Simiduia agarivorans SA1 = DSM 21679: one gene and its partner. The protein of the gene in region 2 interacts with the protein of the main gene of each other region in a pairwise test. Links are inferred from orthologs where the notes say so. Each region holds a gene or a part of one and is shown on either strand. Other genes may lie near its edges. The genes, in order: mobA and moeA.

The links.
Region 1: the proteins of moeA (region 2) and mobA interact in binary tests that used the Escherichia coli proteins (3 or more experiments, as listed by UniProt). The link is inferred for Simiduia agarivorans SA1 = DSM 21679 from one-to-one orthologs.

Annotation. Positions count from the first base shown.
Region 1 is NC_018868.3:3,995,096-4,001,587, reverse strand. Bases 1,770-4,545 are described here. They hold mobA (molybdenum cofactor guanylyltransferase), read left to right. Parts: upstream 1,770-2,729; coding sequence 2,730-3,362; downstream 3,363-4,545. Other genes in these bases: M5M_RS17855 (vWA domain-containing protein), read right to left, coding at 4,405-4,545; M5M_RS17860 (sodium-dependent bicarbonate transport family permease), read right to left, coding at 3,346-4,287; pdxH (pyridoxamine 5'-phosphate oxidase), read right to left, coding at 2,033-2,668; M5M_RS17875 (hypothetical protein), read left to right, coding at 1,770-2,055. In the rest of the region: M5M_RS17885 (NAD(P)H-quinone oxidoreductase), read right to left, coding at 1-652; M5M_RS17880 (RNA polymerase sigma factor), read left to right, coding at 889-1,395; more of M5M_RS17875, read left to right, coding at 1,396-1,769; more of M5M_RS17855, read right to left, coding at 4,546-5,070; M5M_RS17850 (hypothetical protein), read right to left, coding at 5,073-6,492. UniProt on the Escherichia coli protein: Transfers a GMP moiety from GTP to Mo-molybdopterin (Mo-MPT) cofactor (Moco or molybdenum cofactor) to form Mo-molybdopterin guanine dinucleotide (Mo-MGD) cofactor.
Region 2 is NC_018868.3:3,415,227-3,421,789, forward strand. Bases 2,282-5,128 are described here. They hold moeA (molybdopterin molybdotransferase MoeA), read right to left. Parts: upstream 4,400-5,128; coding sequence 3,164-4,399; downstream 2,282-3,163. Other genes in these bases: M5M_RS15435 (FeoA family protein), read right to left, coding at 2,282-2,485; M5M_RS15440 (hemerythrin domain-containing protein), read left to right, coding at 2,667-3,128; narL (two-component system response regulator NarL), read right to left, coding at 4,448-5,092. In the rest of the region: M5M_RS15425 (hypothetical protein), read right to left, coding at 1-85; feoB (ferrous iron transport protein B), read right to left, coding at 128-2,212; more of M5M_RS15435, read right to left, coding at 2,258-2,281; M5M_RS15455 (MFS transporter), read left to right, coding at 5,413-6,563. UniProt on the Escherichia coli protein: Catalyzes the insertion of molybdate into adenylated molybdopterin with the concomitant release of AMP.

The DNA of each region.
Region 1 (6,492 bases), 580 kb from region 2 along the record:
CGCCGCCCACCATGTCCAGAATCACATCCAGGCCCTCGGGCACGCGGGCTTTCAGCTCGGTCACGAAGTCCTGCTCGCGGTAATTGATGGCCGCGCGCGCGCCCAGTTGTTCACAGGCCCGGCATTTTTCTGCGCTGCCGGCGGTGGCGTAGACCTCGGCACCATGTGCTACGGCCAATTGAATGGCAGTAGTGCCGATACCGCTGCTGCCACCGTGCACCAGTAACCGCTCACCGGGCTGCAGGCGTGCGCGTTCAAACACGTTGCCCCACACGGTAAACAGGGTCTCCGGCAAAGCGGCCGCCTGAATCAGCGACAAGCCGGCCGGCGCCGGCAGGCACTGGCCCGCGGGCACCGTCACCTGCTCCGCATAACCACCGCCATTAGTGAGCGCGCAGACTGCTTGCCCGATGGCAAAGCCGGTAACGCCGTCGCCCAGGGCGGCGATGTGCCCGGCCACTTCCAGGCCCAGAATGGGCGAGTGACCGGCAGGCGCCGGGTAGCGGCCCAAGCGCTGCACCACATCGGGCCGGTTAACGCCGGCGGCAGCCACGCGGATCAATACCTCGCCGGGGCCCGCAACGGGCGCAGGGCCATCGGCGAGCCGCATCACGTCGGCTGCGCCGAACTGGGGCAGGTCCACAAATCGCATACTGCTCTCCTTCATAAAAGAACCCTTCGCCAAAGAATCCTTTACATTACGATCGGTTACAAAACGAAACCGATTATGTCACAAGCGGCAATCAAATCGCCCGCCCCGGCGTTTTAATCACAGTACCCAGTGTCCTGTCCGGGTAATGCGTTGATTATCAGACAGGACACTAGCAGGCTGTTGATAAACCCGGCATTTTCGACCAGAGTGTGCGCCAGCTGAGGACTGAGAGTTTTATGACCAACCCCGTGGCTATGCCCCTTGCCATTACCGACACCCAATGGCAGAACCTGTTCCGCTTTGCCTACAGCCTGTGCCAGCACCGCGAAGACGCATTGGACCTGCTGCACAGTGCCATTGAGCGGTTGCTGCGCGTGAAGTCCACCCAGCCATTGCAGCTGGAGGCTTACCTGCGCCAGGTCATCCGTCATCTGCACTACGACCGCTGGCGTCGGCAACAACGCCTACCCGTACACCAACCGCTGGATGATATAAGCGATGCCGTGGTGGACAGCACCGGCATGGCGTTGGAGGATGTGGTGATGCAGCGCCAGCAGCTGGCGGGCATCTGGCGGGACCTGAGCCCCGAGCAGCGGGATATTATTTACCTCTGGGCCTGGCTCGGCTTCAGCACCCAGGAGGTGGCTGACGAACTGAATCTGCCCAAGGGCACAGTACTGGCGCGCATTCACCGCCTGCGCCAGCGATTGATGGCCGGCGGCGGCGCGGCAGGAGCAAACTGAATGACCGAATCACTGAAACACTCAGCGCGCGAGCAGATCGGGGCGGCATCGCTCAGCCCCGAAGAGCTGGCGGGCCTGAACGCACACCTGCAGGCTCAGCCAACAGCAAAGCGCCGGTTCAATCCCCTGGTGTGGGTGGCGGGCGCGATCCTGATTGCAGGCCTCGGGCTCATGGCACACGCGCACTGGCTGGCGGCCGAACGCAAGGCACTCATCGCCGCCATTGCCACCGAGGTGGTAGACAACCACGTGCAACGTAAACCCCTGGATGTGACCGGTAACTCGGTGGTGCAACTGAGCCAGGCCATGGAGCAACTGGATTTCACCTTGGTAGAAAGCTGGATGCTACCCGATCTGGAAGCGCGCCTCACCGGCGCGCGTTACTGCACCCTCCAGGGAAAAACGGCCGCACAGTTGCGTTTAGGCGACGACACCCTGTACCAGGCGCCGTTCACCGATGCACAGGAAAAACTGTTGCACGACATTAACGTGGAAGCCACGCCTGTCATTCAATTTGCGCGCGGTTTTGAAATTACCCTGTGGGAAGAACGCGGACTGCTGATGGCGCTGGTCAAAGCGCCCGAGCCCGCCGACGAGGCACCCGCCATTACCGCACCCTCGCTGCCGGCGCCCACCCCTACGGCGCCAAGCGGGCAATAGTCCAGGCGTCGCCCTCGCGCTGATACACAAAGCGGTCGTGCAGACGGTTGGCACCGCCTTGCCAGAACTCGATCTCGTGCGGAACCACGCGAAAACCGCCCCAGAAATCCGGCGCGGGAATGTCGCCCTTGGCAAACTTTTCTTTCATGCGCGCCACCTGCTGCATGAGCAGCTGACGGGTCGACACGGGGTGACTTTGGTGCGATGCCCAGGCGGCCAGTTGCGACTCTTTCGGCCGGCTCAGAAAATACTTGGCCGATTCGGCCGCGCTGATTTTACTGGCCACGCCACACACTTTCACTTGCCGTTCGATATCGTGCCAGGGAAAGTGCAGGCTGATTTTATGGTTGGCGGAGAGCTCCTGCGCCTTGCGCGAACCGTAGTTGGTGAAAAACACAAAGCCCCGGGCATCCACCTGCTTGAGCAGCACAATGCGCTGGGATGGCTGACCGCTGGCATCCACCGTAGCGACAGTCATGGCGGTGGGGTCTTTTAATTGCAGCTCGATGGCCTGCTGCAACCAATGTTCAAATTGGCTGATAGGGTCGGCATCCAGATCGGCCTCTTCCAGTCCGCCCATCAGGTAATCGCGGCGTAAGTCTTCCAGTTGCATACAACAGTCACCCGGGTGAGTTTTGCCTTATTATACGCACTCACTCCCACGATGGACGAGCATGACCACTCTCACCGCCCCCAATAACAGGCCATTGCCCGGTAAACACAACACGGCCGGCTGGATCGTGGCCGGCGGCCAGGGCACGCGCATGGGCGGGGTGGATAAATGCCTGCTGCCCTGGCGCGGAGACACCCTGCTGGCCCACACCCGTGCCCGTCTGCAGCCGCAGGTGACGCGCTGTGTGTTAAACGCCAATGGCGATGTAACGCGCTTTTACCCGGCTCATTGGCCGTCGCATGACAGCATCATTGCCGATCGCGAGCCCCACTGCGGGCCATTGAGCGGCATCCACGCCGGGCTCAGCTGGTTACAGGATCAGCCGGAACAATGGCTATTAACGGTACCGGCCGATTGCCCGGACATAGACACTGCGTTGCTGTCCACCGTCGCCAACCAATACCGGCAACAACGTCTGTTACTGGCCTGCGCGGGCGGGCACAAGCATCCCCTTTTTGGTGTGTGGCACCGGTCATTGCTGGTTGAGGTAACCCGGGCGCTGCAAGATAAAAATTGGAAACTGATGGCCTTAGCCAGTGAATTGGGCGCGGGCTGGGTGGCGTTCGAACACGAACGCCACTTCCACAACATCAACACCCAAGAGGATTTTGAGGCGCTTACACGCTCAGAATAATCCAGTGGTAGAAGCCGATGCCCACTATCACGTTAAACGGGAACGTCAGCCCCAGGGATGACAGCATGGCCAGGCCGATATCGGCCTTGGGTATGGCGCCTTTGATGGCCACCGGTGCGGCAATGTAAGACGCACTGGCGGTTAAGCTGGCGAGAATCACCTGACCACCAATGGCCAGCCCCAGCATTTTGCCGGTGGCGATTCCCACCAGCGAAAGCACGCTGGGCGCCAGCAAGGCGAAGGTCAGCAAACGCCAGTGCTGCCACGGGAAGGGGCGTAAGGTTTCCGCCGCCACCAGGCCCATTTCCAACAGAAACAGTGCCAGTACCGCTTTGAACGCACCGGTGTACAAATCGGTGACCGAAGCACCCTGCACCGGGCCGTACATGAAGCCTATAATCACACCGCCCAGCAGCAAGATCACACCCCGGTTGGTAAAGGCCTCATGCCAGAGCTTGGCCAATGACGGTTGGGCCGGGCCATCGGATTTGTTGTAACGGCGGTACAGCAGCAAACCCACAATAATCGCAGGCAACTCCATAGCCACCAGATACAGAGTGACTTCCGGCGAAATGGCCAGATCATTGGCTTCGGCATAGGCCAGTGCCACCGCAAAGGTACCGGCACTCACCGAACCATAGTGGGCGGCAATACTGGCGGCATCTTCCAGACTCAGGCGCACCAGCTTGCGCAGCAAGGGGAAAAGCACCAACGGAATGATGGCACCCAGCGCCATCACGGCAATCAGTTCGGGAATCAGCTGCCAGCGCAAATTGCCATAGAGCGACATACCGCCCTTAAGGCCAATGGTGAGCATTAATAACAGGCTGAGGGTATCGTAAGCGGCTTTGGGAATGGTGAGGTCTGAACGCACGAGGCCGGCGACCAGCCCCAACAGGAAAAACATGACGACGATATCGGGCATAGTGTCCTCCAATCAGGGAGGCTGCATTTTAGCGGGGGTGGGGGAAAGGTGAAGGTGTTTTGGGCAAACCAAAAAAGCGACGCCGTCCCTGGCATCGCAATGGCAGACCGGTTGACATCAGCGCGCGGCGATCAGCTGGTCGAGGCGCTCCAGATCATTCATCACCGCCCATTGGCCGCCGCCCTCCACTACCCGCTTTTGCCAGGCCTCTAAACGGCGCAGGTAATCGCGCGGGTCGATGTTGTCGGTGCGCAGCTTGGTCACGTTCAACGCCACCACCCGGATGCCTTCCAGCGCAATGGGAAAGTCACGGATGTGGCCTTTTTCAAGATCTTCTTCCAGATCAGAAAATACCAGCACGTATTTTTCGCCAGCGCCGGTTTCATTCAGAAACTCACTGGCCTGTAACAGGCCACCGGTAATGTCCGTGTGGCGGCTGCCGTGGCGCACCGATTTCACATACACATCCAGCTGTTGTTTGAATGCGCGCTTCTGCTGATTGGCCACACTCGGGCGTTCATCGAACGTGGCTTTGGCAACAATATCTTTTTCGCTGAAGCTGCCGCTGTCGATGCGCGCCACCGCCACGGCATCGCCGCTGTCGAGCGTGGCCAGCAGGTAGTTCATGATGCCCTGCGCTTTGGCCAGTTCTTCGGTGTAAGTCCCCGAGGTATCCATCAACAAATAGACAGCGCGGTGTTGCGGGCGGGTTTCACCGCAGCCCACCAGGGTGAGCAGCAGCGCGGCGATAATCAGGCCGGTATTTACGCGTAAATAAGTCATGGTTACACCTCCGAATAATCCAGACCGGGTTCGGTGCGGCTGTCATTCGACTTGGCCATGCGTGCACGGCCCGCCGAGATCCAACGTTCGAACGCCAATGGCACCATGATCACCAGGTCGTACAGGTGAATGATAAAGCGCACCATCTGCTGCACCACCGCGCCCAGCAATCGGCAGACTACGGCCAGCACTTTCAATGTTGCTTCGGCAAACATGCCCAAAACCGTGCGCGTGGATTGAATGAAAGATTCAAGCGGAATGGCCACGAAGGCGAGCGCAAACGGCAACACAAACCCCATGACCATCTGGCCCACGGAGGGAATCCAGCGGAAATTCGCTTCCACCACCGACGCGCCGGCCAGCGACTGCTTGAGCGCTTCGCGGTCCAGGGCCAGCAGATCCCGCATGTATGCCAAAGACGCTTCAATGGTGGCCAGTACCGTCAGGATGGTAAAGGTAATCCACACCATGCGCCGGCGCATCTTGTCGTCCATGCTGCCAATCATCGGGAACAAATGGGTGATGCGCAGGGATTCCAGCAAAAATAATCCCATGGCAATTTCCACCATAATGATCACCAACGCGGCAATGTCCGAGGTTTTCATGGCGCCGATGTAACTGGTGCCGCCCACCATTTCCGACATGGGCATAGCAATCAGCTGGAAGTTAATCAGGCCGCCAAACACGGCGATAATTAACACTAATGCAGATACAAAAAACTGCGTCAGCGATGAACTGGTCAGACGCGCCATGGCTTCCTGCGCGCCGCTGCGAATAGCGCGGTATTCGGTCATGAAGCCATCAATCACACTGGCGCGGTCTTCCAGGCTATCGACCCGCTGCTTCACATCGGCCAGATCGCCGTCCAACTTGCGCCACAGGGGCTGCATCCGGCTCAACAATTTGTGCGATACCTGGCTGCTTTTCTGATACGCCTGCAGGCTTTCTGCTTGTGCCGATTCCACGGTTTCGTGAATCTTGTCCAGAATTTTCGCCACGGCGGCATCGCCGCTGCGCGGAATCGCTGCCACCGTTTCCACCACTTCTACCCAGGCCGGCGGCATGGGCGGCGTGTCAATGGCGGCTTCATAGTCTTTTTCGATTTTGCTGACGGTATCGCTGATTTGCCGGTGCAAACTCGGATAATGAGCCAGATCGCGGGTAATTATGCTGTTGACCCGCACAAATTCGCGCTCAATGGCACGCTGCAGCTGCTGCTCGCCGGCCGATTGCAACACCGCGCGATTGCGCTCACGCAATTGTTGCTGCGCACGCGACAAGGCCCGCGCGCCCAGGCGCGCTGAACGGTAAATACTGCGCGCCAGCGCCTGTAACAAGGCATGTGACTGGCTGCGGCCCAGGTACATGGCCAACACCAGCACAAACAACCAGATCGCCAGACTGGCGGCCGCATTATCGGAC
Region 2 (6,563 bases):
TGTAGACGAATTCTTCTGGTGCGGCATGGCTGACGGCAGAGGTCAGCGCGGCGCCAAGCACCAGCGGAAGCAGTAGTTTATTCATGGCAAGATCCGTTGCTATTAATTGCCGGCACATTGTACCGGACTAGCTCAGGTTCACCACCTGGATTTCGCCCAGGTGCTTGTCGCGCACGCGCCGGACAATGAGTGCATAAACCCCCGCAAGAATGGCGGTGGATATGACCAGCCAGCTGATGCTGTAGACGGGTTGGCTCATCACCTGACTCATTTGCCAGAGGTTCGAGGCAATCCAGTAGGACAGCATCAGGCTCCAGATCAGGCTGAAGCGTAGCCAGCCGGAACCGGCTTCCCGCTGCATGGCGCCCAAGGTGGCGACGCAGGGGGCGTAAAGCAACACAAACGCCAGGAAACAGAACGCCGCCCAGGCGGAAGGGAACAGGCTGGCAATGGGGCTGTCTTTAATGAGGCTCAGACTGGAGTCGTCTTCTTCCTCGGCCTCAATGCCCACCAGCGCTTTGCCATTGTCGGCAATGCTGCCAAAGGCGCCGGCCAGGTCACCCATGAAGTCGGGCATCTCCACCGGGCCTTCGTTGGTATCCGCCTCTTCGTTGGTGTAGAGCGTCTGGATGGTGCCCACCATCACTTCCTTGGCAAACAGGCCTGAAAACAAACCGAGTGTGGCTTGCCAGTTATCTTCGCCAATACCGATGGGTGTGAGAGCGGGCGTGAGTTGTTTGCCAATCCAGGCGAGTGCGGAATCGGAGCTGCCCGGTGCGCCCCAGCTGCCGTCGGTTTTCACCGCGCCCAGACAGGACAATACGATCACCACGGCCATGATGCGCTTGCCGGCGCGCATCATGAAACTGTACAGACGATGGCCGGCCTGGGTGAATACATTGCGCCAGACCGGGCGGCGGTAGGACGGCATCTCCAGAATGGAGGGCTCGTGGTAGCGACCAAACAGGGTTTTGCGCAACAGCCAGGCGGAGCCCACTGCCACCAGAATGCCGAGCAGGTAAAGCGCAAAAATCGCCAGACCCGAGTGCTCGGGGAAAAATGCACTGCCCACAAACACGTATACCGACAGGCGGGCGCTGCAGGACATAAATGGCGCGATAAAAATAGTGGTCAGGCGCGCGGAGGTGGAATTGAGCGAACGTGCGGCCATCACGGAGGGCACGTTGCAGCCAAAGCCCACGATCAACGGAATGAACGCCTGGCCGGGCAAACCGATGCGGCTCATGACGCCATCGATGACGAACGCCGCCCGGGCCAGATAACCGGAGTCTTCCAACCAGCTCATGCACAGGTAGAGCGCGCCAATGACCGGGATAAAGGTGGCAATCAGCTGGATACCCGCGCCCACCCCATCGGCCAGGAAGGCAATCAGCCACGCCGGTGCGCCGGCGCTGGCCAGGGCCCAACGGGCACCTTCCACAATCCAGCTGCCGAGCCAGATATCGAAGAAATCGATAAAAATGGAGCCCACTTCCACCGAAATCATGAACAGTAAATACATCACGAACAGGAAGCTGGGAATCGCCAGTGCAGGGTGCAGTAACCAGCGGTCGATTTTCTCCGTCAGAGTGGCCTCGCCGGTAAAGCGGGTGGCGCGGTCGATCACGGCGATCAGTCCTTCCTGACTGAGGGGCTGTGTCACCGGGCCGCAGCCGCAGTCGGTATCGCAGTTGCCGTCGGTGGCCGGTGCCAGCGAGGCCGTCAGGGCCTGTTCGAGGGCGTGGTTCAGGTCGTTGATGCCAGTGTGTTTGGCGGCGGAAATCTGTACCAGCCGGCTGCCGAGCAGGGCCTTGAGTTCGGTCAGATCCAGCTGGATGCCGTGGTCTGCGAGGGCATCCATCATGTTCAGCGCAATGACCAGCGGGCGGCCGGTGGCGGCCAGCTGGGGGATCAGTTCCGCTTGCCGGCGCAATTGGGTGGCGTCCAGCACCAGGATAATGGCGTCCGGGCTCGCCGTGCGCAGATAGTCGTTGGTGACCTTGGCATCGATCGACAGCGGGCAGTCAGTGAGCATGTGCACACCGGGCAGGTCAATCAGCTCGACCTTTTCGTTGCCAACTTTGAATTCACCGATTTTCTGCTCAACCGTGACGCCGGCCCAGTTGCCGGTGCGTTGGTTGGATTTGGTGAGGACGTTGAAGAGGGTGGTTTTGCCGCAGTTAGGGCTGCCCACCAGAGCAATCTGTTTCAAGCTGTTTCCCGGAATTCAGCGCGGGCGTCAGAGCCCGCGGGGTGTTCAGGCCAGAGCGACCTCTATGTTGGCGGCATCTTCAGGGCGGATGGCGTAGAGCGCCCCCTGCACCTTGGCCTGCATGGGGCCGCGGCCCAGCGCCTTGTGCATCACTTCGATAGGCGCGCCCGGGGCAATACCCAGCTGCGCGCACTGGCTTTGTAAAACCTGGCTGTTGCTGTTGATGGCCACTACGCGGGCGGTCTGGCGGATTTTCAGCTGGTCCAGTGTCACGGGGTTGCCCTCAATACGAATAGACGATGCGTCAGAAGATGATAACCATTATCTTTTGTCATTATGTTCTTATCCTTGCGTTACATCAATAGCCGGTAAAATGTGAGTAACCTTTGGCGGATTTGGGGTATTGGACTGGTACTCGTCCGATCTGGGTTTACACTTCAGGTGGAGGTGTGACATGCAGCGAACCCGAGACATTACCGCGTTTTTCGTCAGCGATCAGGATCGCCTGAACGTATTACTGGAGGCCGCCAGCCAGGCGCAGAGTGCGGAGCAATGCCAGCAGCTCTTCATGGCGTTCCGGACGGGCTTGCGCCGGCATATCCAATGGGAAGAAAGCCTGTTGTACCCGGTGTATGAAAAAACCAAGGGTTCCTTGCAGCTGAGCCCCACCGGGCCCTTATCGGCAGATCACCGGCGCCTGGAAACACTGATGGACGCGGCGCTGGCCTATGAGTACCCGGCCGCTGCACCGGAAATCACGGCGCTCAAGGCGCTGCTTGAGCCGCACAACCAGCGCGAAGCCAGAATGATTTATCCCACCGTCGACAGCCATTGCCCGGGGCCGGAGCGCGATGCGTTGCTGGCCGAAGTGCAGGATGCACTGGCCAAGGCCGACGATCTTTACTGCCTCGGTTAACCTGGCCCCACGCTTGACCCACTGGTGGGGCCGGTTTACAGAATCCAACGGTCAAAGGGCAGTACTTCCACCGTTTCCCCTTCGGCCTGGTTACCGGCAAACTGACCGAGTTTGATGTAACAGTCGGCGCGGGTCATGGAGCTGAGTACCCCGGAGCTTTGTTCATCCTGCGGCGTAGCCACCAATTTGCCTTCCCGCGTCGTTAGTGAGCCGCGCTGAAAATCGGTGCGCCCGGGGCGTTTACGGGTGGTGGCGCCGAGTTCGGCTGGTAGGCAGAGGGGCGTTGCCGGCAATTCGCCGGCCAGCCGTTGCAGGGCCGGCAGGGCAATCTGGTGAAAGGTGAGCGCGGCCGACACCGGGTTGCCGGGCAAGCCGAAGAACCAGGCGCTGCCCAGCCGGCCAAAGGCCAGCGGTTTGCCGGGCTTCATGGCAATTTTCCAGAAGGTGATATCGCCCAGCTCGCCCAGTATGTCGCGGGTGTAGTCGGCCTCGCCCACCGAGACGCCGCCCGAACTCAGGATCAGGTCACACTCTGATTGGGCGCGCTCAAATGCCGCGCGGATGGCGGCCGGGTCATCGGCAATCAACCCGTAATCCAGGATCTCCACGTTCAGCCGGGTGAGGATGGCACTCAGCAGGTAGCGATTGCTGTCGTAGATCTGGCCCGAGGCCAGGGGCGTGCCGGGCGGGCAGAGTTCGTCTCCGGTGGATAACAGGCCCACCCGCAGGCGCCGGAATACCGGTACCTCGGCCAGGCCCAGCGAGGCCAAGAGGCCAATATGGGCCGGGCCCAGGCGAACACCAGCGCGCAGTATCTGGCTGCCTTTGTCGATGTCGCCGCCGCGGCGGCGCACGTTGGTACCGACTTTGAGTTTCTGGGGGTGGGTCAGGCGGATCTGTTCGCCTTCTACATTCACGTCTTCCTGCATCACCACCAGGTCGGTGCCTTTGGGCATGGGGGCACCGGTCATGATGCGCACGCACTGGCCACGGCCCACGTCACCGTCAAAGGCGTGGCCGGCAAAGGACTTGCCGACCTGCTTGAAGGTGGGGAACTGGTTCAGGTCGGCCGAACGCAGGGCGTAGCCGTCCATGGCGGAGTTGTCGTAGCCGGGCACGTCGATGGGCGCGTGAATGTCCTCGGCCAGAATGCGGTCGAGGGCGGTGGGCAGGGCCTGAGTTTCCGTTTCGCGAATGGCGTGGAGTTGGCGATAAATCATCGCCTCGGCTTCGTCCAGGGGCATCAGCCCGGGGGCGTCACAGCAGCCCATGGTGACCTCGGTTCAGTTAACTCATAAAGGGTAAAGGATACCGCAAACTCAGTGCTGTTGGTTGACCATCCATACGGCCGCTTCCACGCGCGAGCGCAGGCCCAGTTTTTTCAGTACATGTTTGACGTGGACTTTGACGGTGCCGTCGGAAATGTCCAGGTCGCGGGCGATGAGCTTGTTGGAAAGCCCTTTGGCGATGAGTTTGAGAATTTCATGTTCGCGGCTGGTGAGTTTGGCCAGCAGGCTGGTTTTGCTGGTTTCACCTTTGCGGATGGCTTTGGCCAGTACGTGGGTGAGTTTGTCGGAAATCACCATCTTGCCGCTGGCGGCCTGCTTGATCTGCTCCAGAATATCTTCCGGCTCCATGTCTTTTAACAGGTAACCATCGGCGCCGTAAGTGATGGCGCACACCACGTCCTCGTCGCTGTCGGATACCGTGAGCATCACGATGCGCGAGGTGACGCCGGCTTCGCGCATGGCACGCAAGGTTTCCAGCCCGTCCATGCCTTGCATGTTCAGATCCAGCACGATCAGATCTGGGTCGGTCTCTTCCGCCAGACGCAGGGCATCTTTGCCATTGCTGGCTTCGCCCACCAATGCCAGTTCGTCTTCCAATTCAATCAGCTGCACCAGGCCTTTGCGCAACAGGGGGTGGTCGTCTACTAACAGGATGCTGGTCAGGTCTGCGTTCATAGTCGTCATGCGGGTAAGTTTTTTCAGGCATTAACATGGCGAATTCGTGTGCCGGTCGCAACTGCAAACTGAATTTGGCTTGATGTAGGTCATGCTTTTGTTGCTCTTTATCGACCTAGCTGGTCGCCGGCCTACCTATTTGGTGTCTGGCGGCCTCCCGGGCCGGGGCTTATTCCGCGTGGGATGCCCGTTTGCCGATACCCCGCTGTAGGTAAACCGCCGCAGGGTTTTCTACCCCGGAGCTACTCCCCCTAGCGCATTGAGCCGTCTGAAGCCCCTCTTCATAGTGAAGCGGTAATGCCATCAATGTGGAGAGAGCAATGACTACAACCAGTGCCACCCAATCCGGTGCGCCCGCCAAAAGCGGCTACGGCCCCGGCGACAATATCAAACAATGGAATCCGGAAGACGATGCCTTCTGGGAAGCCACCGGCAAGAAAGTGGCCAACCGCAACCTGTGGATTTCCATTCCCAGTTTGCTGTGTGGTTTTGCCGTCTGGCTGTACTGGGGCATCATCACGGTACAGATGTTGAACCTGGGCTTTCCCATCGCCAAGGCGGATTTGTTTACCCTCACGGCCATTGCCGGTTTAACAGGCGCAACGCTGCGGATTCCGAGCAGTTTTTTCATCCGCTTATGCGGCGGCCGCTACACAATTTTCTTTACTACTGCGTTGCTGATGATTCCGGCACTGGGTACCGGTCTGGCGCTGCAGGACATGAACACGCCGTTGTGGGTGTTCCAGGCGCTGGCGTTTTTATCTGGCCTGGGTGGCGGTAACTTCGCCTCCTCCATGTCCAACATCAATTTTTTCTTCCCGAAAAAGAGTCAGGGCCTGGCGCTGGGCATGAATGCCGGTCTGGGCAATTTTGGTGTGACCACCATGCAAATCGTGGTACCCCTTGTGATGACCTTTGGTTTGTTCGGCGCCATGGGCGGCGACGCCATGGTGTTGAAAGAAACTTCCGGTACGCTGATTGGTAAAATCGCCGCAGGCAGCGACACCTACATCCAGAATGCCGGTTTTGTCTGGTTGCTGGTGCTGATTCCTTTGGCCTTCGCCGGTTGGTTCGGCATGAACAACCTGAACACCGAAGAGGCCACGCCTTCGCTGCCGAATCCGATCGTCGCCTTCTCGATCATCCTCGGCATGTTGGGTATTGGTTTGCTGACCGCGTTGGTGGGCCTGTGGTTGTTGTTGCCCGAAGCGGCCAATGGTTCCGGCTTTGGCGTGCCCAAAGAAATTGTGCTGGTGCTTGTGTTGGCGTCCACCCTGTTTTTGCTCAAGCTGATTCCCGGTCAGGTGAAAACCAACCTCAACCGCCAGTTTAAAATTTTCAGCAACAAACACACCTGGGTGATGAGTGTGATCTACACCATGACCTTCGGTTCCTTCATTGGGTTTGCGGCGGCCTTCCCGCTCTCGATCAAAGTGATCTTTGGTTACCAACACCTGTTGGTGGACGGCGT